DNA from 4 places in the Streptomyces tirandamycinicus genome. Region 4 is predicted to be linked to each of the others. Evidence: riboswitches for the same ligand, from Rfam matches in the RefSeq annotation. Region 4 holds a riboswitch; each other region holds the start of a gene.
What was found. Region 4 has a riboswitch for cobalamin ahead of DDW44_RS15800 (energy-coupling factor ABC transporter permease). Riboswitches for the same ligand answer to the same signal wherever they lie in the genome.
Positions count from the first base shown of each region.

Region 1 (2,932 bases), 1.0 Mb from region 4:
TCGAGTCGAAGCTCGTCGCGCCCGCCGGGCTGTTCGCCACCAAGGAGGAGAAGGCGGAGCTCGCGACGGCCGGCGCCGGCGCCGGCGGCCACGAGGCTGCCGGAAGCGGCAGGACGTGAGTACCGTGGCGGGTATGGCGATGGTGAGCGGCGTGCGGCGCGCGGTGGGCTGGATCCGCTGGTACGTGCGCGAGGTCTCGGGCGAGTCGGTGTACGACCGCTATGTGGCCCACACGCGGTCGCACGACCCCGACGCGGAGGTGATGTCCCGCCGCGAGTTCGAACGCCGCCGCACGGACGAGCGGGAGGCCGACCCCCGCAAGGGGTTCCGCTGCTGCTGACCACCCGGTCCGACCGCCGCCCACGGGCCTCCGCGCCCCCTCCGGGGAAAGCGGAGGCCTGCGCCGTACCCGTGGAGCACACTGCCGACATGGACATCACCATCAGGCGCGCGGAGCCCGGCGACCACGAGGCCCTCGGGGCGGTCACGACGCGGGCGTACCTCGACGGCGGGCTGCTGGACTTCGGCGAGGACGACCCCTATCTCGCCGTGCTGCGGGACGTCCCCCGGCGGGCCGCGGAGGCCGAGGTGCTGGTCGCGGCCGACCGCGGGGGGCGGATCGCCGGCGGGGTGACGTTCACTCCGTACGGCGGGCCCTGGGCCGAGGTCGCCGGCCCGCTGGAAGCCGAGTTCCGGATGCTGGCGGTCGACCCGGCGGCCCGCGGCCGGGGAGTGGGGGAGGCGCTGGTGCGGGCGTGCGCCGAGCGCGCCCGGGCCCTCGGCTGTCAACGGCTGGTCCTCTCCACCCATTCCGCGATGCACGCCGCCCATCGCCTGTACGGACGGCTCGGCTTCGCGCGGACACCCGGGCGGGACTGGACACCCGTGCCCGGCATGCCTCCCCTGCTGACCTACGCCCTGGAGCTCTGAACGGGCTCACGACACAACATGTGGGGGGTGCCGCAACTCGCCGCCCCTACATGTATGCTCGTGCTCGCTGTCGACGCAGGGGAATCCGGTGGGAATCCGGAACTGTCCCGCAACGGTGTACCGGCGTGCGCCGGTCCGAAACCAGGACCCGTACGCCCCGTGTGAGTCCGAGAACCTGCCGACGGTGCGCCCGGACCGTCCGGCCCGGGTGCCCAGACGTCCGGGCCTCGCGGAAAAGGCCGGTGGACGCGGTCCGCCCTGCCCGGGTGTGCGTCCGTGCCCCCGCCCCGCCGGCCCCCAGCCGAGCGAGGGAGAGCACCCCGTGACCATCGCGCCGCCCGATCCTGCTTCAGCGCAGCTCGCCGACGGACCAGGCACCGCGCTCCTGCGGACCCTGACCGAGCTCACCGCCGACCTGCCCGACGCCGACCCCGGCCGGGTGGCCGCGGCCGCTCTCCGGGGCCGTCACGCGGGCTCCGACGAGGCCGAACTGCGCGAACTGGCCACGGAGGCGGCCGCCGGGCTGATCTCCGAGGACCCGGCGTACTCCCGGCTCGCGGCACGACTGCTCACCCTCACCATCGCGGACGAGGCGGCCGGCCAGGGCGCGTCCGCGTTCTCCGGCTCGATCGCCGTCGGCCACCGCGAGGGGCTGATCGCGGACCGCACCGCCGCGTTCGCCGGGGCGCACGCCCGGCGTCTCGACGCGCTGGTCGACCCGGACGCCGACGACCGCTTCGGCTACTTCGGCCTGCGCACCCTCTACAGCCGCTATCTGCTCCGGCACCCGATCACCCGCAAGGTCATCGAAACCCCGCAGTACTTCATGCTGCGCGTCGCCTGCGGTCTCGCCGAGGACGACTCCCCGCGCGCGCTGGACGAAGTGGCGTCCCTGTACGGGCTGATGAGCCGCCTCGACTACCTGCCGTCCTCCCCCACGCTCTTCAACTCCGGCACCCGGCACCCCCAGATGTCGTCCTGCTACCTGCTGGACTCCCCGCTGGACGAACTGGACTCCATCTACGAGCGCTACCACCAGGTGGCACGGCTCTCGAAGCACGCCGGCGGCATCGGCCTGTCGTACTCCCGCATCCGCTCCCGCGGTTCGCTCATCCGGGGGACCAACGGCCACTCCAACGGCATCGTGCCGTTCCTGCGCACGCTGGACTCGTCGGTGGCCGCCGTCAACCAGGGCGGCCGGCGCAAGGGCGCCGCCTGCGTCTACCTGGAGACCTGGCACGCGGACATCGAGGAGTTCCTGGAGCTGCGGGACAACACGGGCGAGGAGGCGCGCCGCACGCACAACCTCAACCTGGCGCACTGGATCCCCGACGAGTTCATGCGCCGGGTGAACGCCGACGCCGACTGGTCGCTGTTCTCCCCCGCCGACGTGCCCGAGCTCGTCGACCTCTGGGGCGACGACTTCGACGCCGCGTACCGCAAGGCGGAGGCCGCCGGGCTCGCCCGCCGCACCATCCCCGCCCGTGAGCTCTACGGGCGCATGATGCGCACCCTCGCCCAGACCGGCAACGGCTGGATGACCTTCAAGGACGCGTCCAACCGCACGGCCAACCAGACCGCGGAACCCGGTACCGTCGTCCACTCCTCCAACCTGTGCACCGAGATCATCGAGGTGACCGACGACGGCGAGACCGCCGTCTGCAACCTCGGTTCGGTGAACCTCGGCGCGTTCGTCGTACCGGACGCCGCCGACGGCGAGGAGGTGATCGACTGGGCGCGGCTGGACGACACCGTCCGCACCGCCGTGACCTTCCTCGACCGGGTCGTCGACATCAACTACTACCCGACCGAGCAGGCCGGCCGCTCCAACGCCAAGTGGCGCCCGGTGGGCCTGGGCGCGATGGGCCTGCAGGACGTCTTCTTCAAGCTGCGCCTGCCGTTCGACTCCGCCGGGGCGAAGGCGCTGTCCACGCGCATCGCCGAGCGGATCATGCTGGCCGCCTACGAGGCGTCCTGCGACCTGGCCGAGCGCCACGGATCC
Region 1 covers NZ_CP029188.1:4,598,698-4,601,629, reverse strand. Annotated here, with positions in the region: gene DDW44_RS20455 (carbon starvation CstA family protein) at 1-119, shown strand, start outside; gene DDW44_RS20450 (YbdD/YjiX family protein) at 134-340, shown strand; gene DDW44_RS20445 (GNAT family N-acetyltransferase) at 430-930, shown strand; cobalamin riboswitch at 985-1,127, shown strand; gene DDW44_RS20440 (ribonucleoside-diphosphate reductase subunit alpha) at 1,253-2,932, shown strand, end outside.
Region 1: another riboswitch for cobalamin. It lies ahead of DDW44_RS20440 (ribonucleoside-diphosphate reductase subunit alpha); the one in region 4 lies ahead of DDW44_RS15800 (energy-coupling factor ABC transporter permease).

Region 2 (2,932 bases), 2.3 Mb from region 4:
GAGGCGGCTCTCGCCACGGTCAGACTCGACAAGGAACGGGAGGCGGAGGACGGCTTCGACGGGTCCTGGGTCGCCCACCCCGGCCTCGTCCCGCTGTGCCGCGAGGTGTTCGACGGCGTCCTCGGGGACCGCCCGCACCAGCTCGACCGGACCCGGGACGACGTCGAGGTCACCGTCGCCGACCTGCTGTCCGTGCGCCGTGCCGGCGGTCCGCCCACGGCCGAGGGAATCCGCTCCAACATCGCCGTCGCCCTGCGCTACTTCGACGCCTGGCTCCGCGGGCAGGGCGCGGTCGCGCTGCACGGGCTCATGGAGGACGCCGCCACCGCCGAGATCGCCCGGGTGCAGATCTGGCAGTGGCTGCGGCACCGCGTCGTCGACCGCGAGACCGTGCTGCGCCTCCTCGACAACGAACTCGACGCGCTGGCGGCCGAGTTCCCCTGGGCGGCCGTCGACGAGGTCCGCGCCCTCTTCGAACGCACCGCCCTGGCCGCCGAACTGCCGCTGTTCTTCACCCCGGACGCCTACTCCCGTCACCTCGTCCAGCGCGCGGGGGCCGGATCATGAGCGCGGGCATCCGGCGCGTCGGCGTCGTCGGCGGCGGCCAGATGGGGGCAGGTATCGCCGAGGTCTGCGCGCGGTCCGGACTGGACACCGTGGTGTGCGAGGTGGACTCCGTGGCCGCCTGCGCCGCACGGGAGCGGGTCGTCGCCTCCCTGGACCGGGCGGTCGGGCGCGGGAAGCTGGAGCGGGACACGGCGCGGGACGCCCTGTCCAGGCTGGTCTTCACCGGGAACCTCGAGGACCTGGCCGACCGGCAGCTGGTCGTCGAGGCCGTCGTGGAGAACCCCGACGCCAAGACCGGGGTCTTCGCCGCCCTCGACAAGATCGTCGAAGACCCGGAGGCGATCCTCGCCAGCAACACCTCCTCCCTGCCCGTGATGCGCCTCGGTATGGCCACCGGCCGCGCCGACCGGGTGGTGGGACTGCACTTCTTCAACCCGGTGCCCGTGCTGCCGCTGGTGGAGGTCGTCACCTCGCTGCACACGTCGGCGGAAACCGCCGCGGCGGTCGAGGACTTCGCCGCGCGCCTGCTGGGCAAGACCGTGATCCGGTCGCAGGACCGGGCCGGCTTCGTGGTCAACGCCCTGCTCGTGCCGTACCTCCTGTCCGCGATCCGGATGGCGGAGTCGGGATTCGCCTCCGCCGCCGGCATCGACGCCGGCATGGAACTGGGCTGCGCCCACCCCATGGGCCCGCTGAAGCTCGCGGACCTGATCGGCCTGGACACCGTGGCCTCCATCGCGGAGTCCCTGTACGACGAGTTCAAGGAGCCGCTGTACGCCCCGCCGCCGCTGCTGCAGCGGATGGTCGAGGCCGGGCTGCTGGGCCGGAAGACCGGCCGCGGATTCCACACGTACGACCGCGGCTGAGGGGCCGCGACGGCGGCGGGAACCGAACCACCGGGCCGAGGAGCCCGGTCGGCCCGGGCTGAGGGGCCCGGGCCCCACCCCACCGGACGAGGGAGCCGGGGGGAGCAACAGGGGAGGGGGCGGGGAGCGCGATGCGCGCTCCCCGCCCTTCGGCCGCTCCGAGCACCGCGGACCGCGTCCCGCCTCACCACCGACCTCACCATCCGAAGGACGGACGGTGCTGTCCGCGGGGCCGGTGCGCGCCGTAGGCTGGCCCGTGCAGCTGGTTCGCCCCGCCCGCCAGGCGGGCTGCGTCGTAAGAGGGAACCCGGTGGGAATCCGGGACTGCCCCGCAGCGGTGAGCGGGAACGACCGCCGTCACACGCACTGGACCCGCCCGGGTCCGGGAAGCGACGGCCAGTAGGTGCCCTCCTTCGTGGAGTGGCGTGCCCGTGAGTCCGAAGACCTGCCCGTTGCCCGTGCGCGGACCACCGTGCGCGGACATCCCGGTGACCTCGAGGGCGGGTCGGCGGCGCCCTCGGACGTGGTCCGGGGGAGTTCAGACCAGACGGACGACCGCGCCCGCCACGCGGGGCCGCTCCGCCCGGTCCGCCACCTTCGCGCGCTCGTCCCCTTCTCCGGGACCTCAGGGAATCATCTCGCGAAGGAGATCTCCGTGACCGACAAGTCCGCAGCCGCGGCAGCACGGGCCACCGTGTTCGGCTACCCCCGTCAGGGCCCGAACCGGGAGCTGAAGAAGGCGATCGAGGGGTACTGGAAGGGCCGCGTCACCGCCGGCGCCCTTCGGACCACGGCCGCCGGCCTGCGCCGTGCGAACTGGCGGCTGCTCGCCGACGCCGGCGTGCACGAGGTGCCCACCGGGGACTTCTCGTACTACGACCACGTCCTCGACACCACGGTCATGGTCGGCGCGATCCCCGCCCGCCACCGGGCGGCCGTCGACGCCGACGCCCTCGACGGCTACTTCGCCATGGCGCGGGGCACCCGGGACGTGGCGCCGCTGGAGATGACGAAGTGGTTCGACACCAACTACCACTACCTGGTGCCCGAGCTGGGACCGGACACCATGTTCGCGGCAGACTCCGGCAAGCAGGTCGGCGAGCTGGGTGAGGCGCTCGCGCTCGGCCTCAGCGCCCGGCCCGTCCTGGTCGGCCCGGTCACCTACCTGCTCCTGGCCAAGCCCGCCCCGGGCGTGGCCGCCGGCTTCGACCCGCTCACCCTGCTGGACCGCCTGCTGCCCGTGTACGGGGAGATTCTGGCCGACCTGAGGGCGGCGGGAGCCGAGTGGGTGCAGCTCGACGAACCGGCCCTGGTGCAGGACCGCACCCCAGCCGAACTCGACGCGGCCGCCCGCGCCTACGCGTACCTCGGCGGGCTCCGCGACCGGCCGAAGCTGCTCGTCGCCTCCTACTTCGACCGGCTCGGCGACGCCCTGCCGGTGCTCGCCAAGGCCCCCGTCGACGGGCTCGCCCTCGACTTCACCGAGGCCGCCGCCGCCA
Region 2 covers NZ_CP029188.1:5,837,454-5,840,385, reverse strand. Annotated here, with positions in the region: gene aceB (malate synthase A) at 1-567, shown strand, start outside; gene DDW44_RS25480 (3-hydroxybutyryl-CoA dehydrogenase) at 564-1,433, shown strand; cobalamin riboswitch at 1,680-1,900, shown strand; gene metE (5-methyltetrahydropteroyltriglutamate--homocysteine S-methyltransferase) at 2,089-2,932, shown strand, end outside.
Region 2: another riboswitch for cobalamin. It lies ahead of metE (5-methyltetrahydropteroyltriglutamate--homocysteine S-methyltransferase); the one in region 4 lies ahead of DDW44_RS15800 (energy-coupling factor ABC transporter permease).

Region 3 (2,932 bases), 690 kb from region 4:
CACCGCGGTGCTGCGCCGCCGCTGACACCCCGGGCCGGCGGCCGCTGCCCCCGGCCGGCGGCGGGGCTTGCCGGTCGCGGGTCGCTCTGGTCGCGGGTCGCTCCGGTTGCGGGTCGTTGCGGTCGCGGGTCGTTGCGGGTCGTTGCGGTCGCGGTCCGTCGCGGCTGCGGTCCGTTGCGCGCAGGGGGCGTTCCAGTCGCCGTCCATTGCGGCCGGGGCGTGGCGGTCAGATGGCGTTGCGGTCAGGGGGTCGTTGCGGTCACGCGGGCCGGGGCACGATGTTCAGCGCGCGGTAGTCGTACCCGTCCTGTGGGAAACCGGGAGCTTCCCACTGGAGATCCACCAACTGCCCCGGTGACAGCGTGCGGAAGCCCGCCATCTGGATGTGGGAGTAGTGGCCCCAGCACCCGCCGGGAGTCTCGTCGGAATCAAGGACACCCCACCCTTCCTCGTCGCGCCACTCACGGACCGTCGCGATCACCATGGGCGTACCCTACGGGCCCGTCGGCGGGTTGCCGCCCCGGCGGCAGGACGCCGCAGGACCGGCCTGCTTCTCCGGCGGGCTGCCGGCACCCGAACGGCACTGCCGCGGCGGGAACCGGGCGGCATCGTCCCGGTCCCGGACACCGGCGCGTACTGCTTTCTCGACGCCGTTCCACCGAGACGCCCGCCCGAACCGGCCGATGCGTCCCCTGTCTCGTGACCATGGAGGCTCTGTCTCGCGACCACGGAGGCCCTGCCTCGCGCCCGCGGAGGGTCCTCTTGTCCAGGGGGTTGCGCGGGCCGTCGGTGTCGCGCGCATCGCCCGCGAGCGCTGGTCGTGTGCTGCGGATGTTCGTGGCCGGTCCGACGCGGGCGTATGACGGGACGCGTCCTTCTGCGATGATGTCCGCGACAAAGGCGACGGCGGAACGAGGAAGCCGGTGTGAATCCGGCGCGGTCCCGCCACTGTGATCGGCGAGCGGATCCCGAACAGACCACTGCCCGTGCGCGGGTGGGAAGGCCGGGACGAGCACTGACCCGAGAGCCAGGAGACTCACGCGGTCGCCTCCTCGATACGACTGGGGCGGATCTCCCCGGAGAGGAGGGCTCGTCGTGATGCCCATGGAGGCGTCGCGCGACGGTTCGGTGCCGTGCCGGGTCGTGGTGTGCCGGGACTGCTGCTGCGGCAGCCCCAAGGTGTCCGGCGTCGATCACGGTGAGCAGACCGCGCGTCTCGCCGAGGACGCCCCGGTCCGGATCACCGACTGTCTCGACGTGTGCGACCAGGCGAACGTGATCGTGGTGCAGCCGTCGTCCGAGGGACGCGCCGCCGGCGGCCGGCCGGTCTGGTTCGGCCTCGTCAACGACCCCGCCGCGACCGAGGACATCGCCGCCTGGGTACGGGCGGGCGGGCCGGGCGTCGCCGCGCTCACGGACATCCTCGACCTGTACGCCTTCACCCCGCCGCGGCGTGCCCGGGCCACGCCGCTCCGTGACACGGGCTGACCCGGCGGCCCCTCAAGCCCCCCGGTCCCTCCGGCCACCTCGCATGACCGGCTGACTTCCCGTGCGCCTTCCGCGACCCGGCACGCCGTCCCGACTCCCGCCGACCCTCCGCGACCCGACCCGACCTGCCTTCCCCGACCCGACCTGCCTTCCCGAACCCCACGCGCCTTCCCGAACCCGACCCGCTTTCCCGAATCCGGCCGTCCTCCGGAGCACTATCCGGACCGTTCCGGTTCCAACCCGCGGTGAGAGGACCCACCAGATGATGCGCAAGCGCCCGATATTCCTGCTGCCGGCCGTGGCCGCAGCGGCCCTGCTGCTCTCCGGTTGCGGTGGCACCGCCGCCCGCGACGACGCCGCGCGGGCGGAGCCCGCCGCCGAGGGCTTCCCGGTCACGGTGTCCAACTGCGGTGTGAAGACGACCTATCAGCGGCCGCCGCAGCGCGCGGTGTCGCTCAACCAGCACGCGACCGAGGTCATGCTGGCGCTGGGACTGCAGAAGTCGATGGTCGGCACGGCCTACCTCGACGACAAGATCCTCCCCCGGTACCAGGGCGCCTACGACGGGATCAAGGTGCTGGCGAAGGAGTACCCCTCCTTCGAGACGCTGCTGACCGCCGAACCGGACTTCGCCTACGGCGGTTTCGCCAGCACCTTCGACGAGAAGGAGGGCCGCAGCCGCGAAGCCCTGTCCAAGGCCGGGATCAACTCCTACCTCAACATCGAGGAGTGCCCGAGAGGGCCTGTGACGATGGCCACGATGGACCAGGAGATCCGGAACGTGGCCAGGATCTTCGGTGTGCCGGAACGAGCCGATCAGGAGCTGAAGAAGCTCCACGGCACGCTGGACGAGGTCGAGGGCAAGCTCGCCGGAGTCACCCCGGCCAAGATCTTCGTGTACGACAGCGGCGACAAGACCGCCTTCACCGCCGGAGGGGCGGGCGTCGGCAACGAGATGATCAAACAGGCGGGTGGGGTGAACCTCTTCGCCGACCTGGACAAGTCGTTCGGTGACGTGTCGTTCGAGCAGGTGGCCGAGCGCATGCCCGAGGTCGTCGTCATCTACGACTACGGCAACCAGCCCGTCGAGGACAAGAAGAAGTTCCTGCTGGCGAACCCGGCGCTGAAGGACGTACCCGCCATCAAGAACAAGCGGTTCGCGGTACTCCCGCTTTCGTCCACGGTGCTCGGCGTCCGGGTGCCGTCCGGCGTGGAGTCCCTGGCCCGCCAGCTGCACCCGGAACGCTTCAAGTGACCGGCACGACCGGCACAGCCGGCACAGCCGGCACAACCGGCACGACCGGCACGAGCGGCACGACCGGCACGAGCGGCGCGACCGGTACGACCGGCACGACGGTGGCGAAGCACGCGGGCACCGGAGCGGAGACGGGAGTCCGCAGAGCGGTCGGCGAGGAGGCCACACTCCCAGGCCGCAAGCGGATGC
Region 3 covers NZ_CP029188.1:2,888,875-2,891,806, reverse strand. Annotated here, with positions in the region: gene DDW44_RS12745 (IclR family transcriptional regulator) at 1-25, shown strand, start outside; gene DDW44_RS12740 (cold-shock protein) at 260-484, opposite strand; cobalamin riboswitch at 873-1,054, shown strand; gene DDW44_RS12735 (hypothetical protein) at 1,099-1,488, shown strand; gene DDW44_RS12730 (ABC transporter substrate-binding protein) at 1,751-2,743, shown strand; gene DDW44_RS12725 (FecCD family ABC transporter permease) at 2,929-2,932, shown strand, end outside.
Region 3: another riboswitch for cobalamin. It lies ahead of DDW44_RS12735 (hypothetical protein); the one in region 4 lies ahead of DDW44_RS15800 (energy-coupling factor ABC transporter permease).

Region 4 (2,932 bases):
CGGCCCCTGCGCAGCCCGAAGTAGTACGCGAGGACACCGGCGCCCAGCGCGGCCTGGAGGGCGAACAGGGCCGACTCGACCTCCCCGGACGGCGGTTCGTACAGCGGGGCGAACCAGGGCTCGTAGTCCGGGGCGATCTCCGTGATCGCGGTCTCCGCCTCGCCGTCGGCGCCGGTGAAGGGCTCCTCCTTGTGGTCACCCAGGCCCAGTGCGAGCGGCAGCACCGCCAGCGCGGCCACGATCGCCAGCAGCAGTGTGTTGATCTTCGCGTTGCGGCTCATCGGACTGCGGCCTCCTTCTTCGCCCCGCCCTGGAGGAGCACCCCGAGCCGGGTCAGCTCACCCTTGCTCGACTGCACCAGCAGCCGCATCACCAGGACGGTGAGCAGGCCCTCGCTGATCGCCAGCGGGAACTGGGTGACCGCGAAGATCCCGCCGAACTTGGCCAGGGCCCCCACCACACCGCTGCCCGGGTCGGGGAACGCCAGCGCCAGCTGCACGCTGGTGACGCAGTACGTGGACAGGTCGGCGGTGAACGCGCCCAGGAACACGGCCACCATCAGCGGCGCCCCGGACCGCCGCAGCAGCGCGTACACCCCGAACCCGGCCCAGGGCCCCACGATCGCCAGCGAGAAGACGTTCGCGCCGAGCGTGGTCAGTCCCCCGTGGGCCAGCAGCAGCGCCTGGAAGAGCAGGGTGATCGTGCCGAGGACCGCCATGATCGGCGGCCGGAACAGTATCGCGCCCAGGCCCGTTCCGGTCGGATGGGAGCAACTGCCCGTCACGGAAGGGATCTTGAGCGCGGACAGCACGAAGGTGAAGGCGCCGGACGCGCCGAGCAGCAGCGTGGACTCGGGGTTCGCCCTGACCTCACGGGTCAGCGCCCGTACACCGTGGATCACGAAGGGGGCGGACGCGGCGGCCCAGGCGGCCGCGTGCACAGGGGGCAGAAACCCCTCGGCTATATGCATGGGTTGGGAGACCTCTCCAGCACCTCGTGGATGGACAACGCGCCCTGGCCGGTCTCCTGGCTGACGGGTCATGCCGCCCGGGCTCCGCCTTCCCGGACACCGCGGTCTCCCGCGGCGGTCCAGTGGCTTCCTTGCGGAGAGAGCCGGACTTCCCGATCACAGTGGCGAGGGCCGCACCGGTACTCCACCGGTTTCCCGTTCACCAAGGCCCTGCGACACTAGTGCGTTGACCAGGTGCATCACAAGCCGCGTACGGATGCGTACGGTCACACCTTCCGGTAGCCGTACGCCTCCTCCGCCGCCGCCACCACCGCGTCCAGATCGGCCCCGGCGGCCGCCGTGACCACCGCGGCGACGGCCCCCTCGACGAACGGCGCGTCCACGAGCCTGGTCCGCTCCGGGAGTTCGTCCCCCTCGGCCAGCAGCGCCTTCACCGTCAGCACGGCGCTGCCGATGTCGACCAGCACCGCCACCCCCGCCCCCCGGTCCACCTCGTGCGCGGCGCGGGCGGTGAGCTCCGAACTGGTGCCGAGGCCGCCGTCCGCGGTGCCGCCGGCCGCCGCCACCGGCACGCCGTCGCCCGCGCCGGCCAGCCTCCTGGCGAGGTCGGCGACCGACGCGGCGACCTGCGCGCTGTGCGAGACCAGGACGATCCCGACCACGCCGGTCATCGCGCGGCCTCCTCGAGGGTGCCGATCAGCAGGGCGGAGGACGTCGCCCCCGGATCCTGGTGCCCGACGCTGCGCTCGCCCAGATAGCTCGCGCGGCCCTTGCGCGCCAGCATCGGCACGGTCGCGGCCGCGCCGCCCTCCGCGGCCTCGCGCGCGGCAGCGAAGGACTCGTCCAGCGCCACCGCCGCCGGCTCCAGCGCGTCCAGCATCGTCTTGTCCCCGGCCTTCGCGCCGCCCAGCTGGGCCACCGCCGCGATCCCCGCGCGCAGCGCCTCGGCGAGCTGCGCCCGCGACACCCCGGCCTCGTCGCCGAGGGCCTTGCCCGCGCGCCGCAGCAGCGTCCCGTACAGCGGCCCCGAAGCCCCGCCGACCGTCGAGATCAGCTGCCGCCCGGTCAGCATCAGTACGGCACCGGGGGTGTCCGGCGCGTCCTTCTCCAGCGCGGCCGTCACCGCCGTGAAACCCCGCTGCATATTGGTCCCGTGGTCGGCGTCCCCGATCGCGGCGTCGAGCTCGGTGAGCCGCGCCGCCTCCCGGTTCACCGCCTGGGCGAGGGCGTTCATCCAGCGGAGGAAGAACTCCGCGTCGAGCACCGCGTCTCCGTCTCGTGGCACGTCGGCTCCCTTGTGCGCGTCGTCGCGGCCCGCGGACGCGGCACCGCCGTCGCCGGCCGGGCCGGGCATGGCTCAGCGGCCCCAGCGCAGGGCGGGCGTCTCCACGGGGGCGTCCCACAGCCGCAGGATCTCCTCGTCCGCCTCGCACAGGGTCACCGAGCAGCCCGCCATGTCGAGCGAGGTGACGTAGTTCCCGACCAGGGTCCGGGCCACCGGCACACCGCGCTCGGCCAGCACCCGGTGGACCTCCGCGTTGAACCCGTACAGCTCCAGCAGCGGTGTCGCGCCCATGCCGTTGACCAGGGCCAGCACCGGACTGGACGGCCGGAGGTCGTCGAGGACCGCCTCCACGGCGAAGTCCGCGATCTCCCGCGAGGTCATCATCGGCCGCCGTTCACGGCCGGGTTCGCCGTGGATGCCGATTCCCAACTCCAGCTCGCCGGACGGCAGGTCGAACGTCGGGGTGCCCTTGGCCGGGGTGGTGACGGCGCCGAGCGCGACACCGAAGCTGCGCGACCGCTCGTTGACCCGGCGGGCGACGGCCTCGACCCGCTCCAGCGGGGCGCCCTCCTCGGCCGCGGCGCCCGCGATCTTCTCCACGAAGAGCGTGGCGCCCGTGCCGCGCCGGCCCGCCGTGTACAGGCTGTCCTGGACGGCCACGTCGTCGTTGACGAGCA
Region 4 covers NZ_CP029188.1:3,578,715-3,581,646, reverse strand. Annotated here, with positions in the region: gene DDW44_RS15805 (energy-coupling factor ABC transporter substrate-binding protein) at 1-281, opposite strand, end outside; gene DDW44_RS15800 (energy-coupling factor ABC transporter permease) at 278-970, opposite strand; cobalamin riboswitch at 1,000-1,219, opposite strand; gene DDW44_RS15795 (PTS-dependent dihydroxyacetone kinase phosphotransferase subunit DhaM) at 1,237-1,641, opposite strand; gene dhaL (dihydroxyacetone kinase subunit DhaL) at 1,638-2,324, opposite strand; gene dhaK (dihydroxyacetone kinase subunit DhaK) at 2,328-2,932, opposite strand, start outside.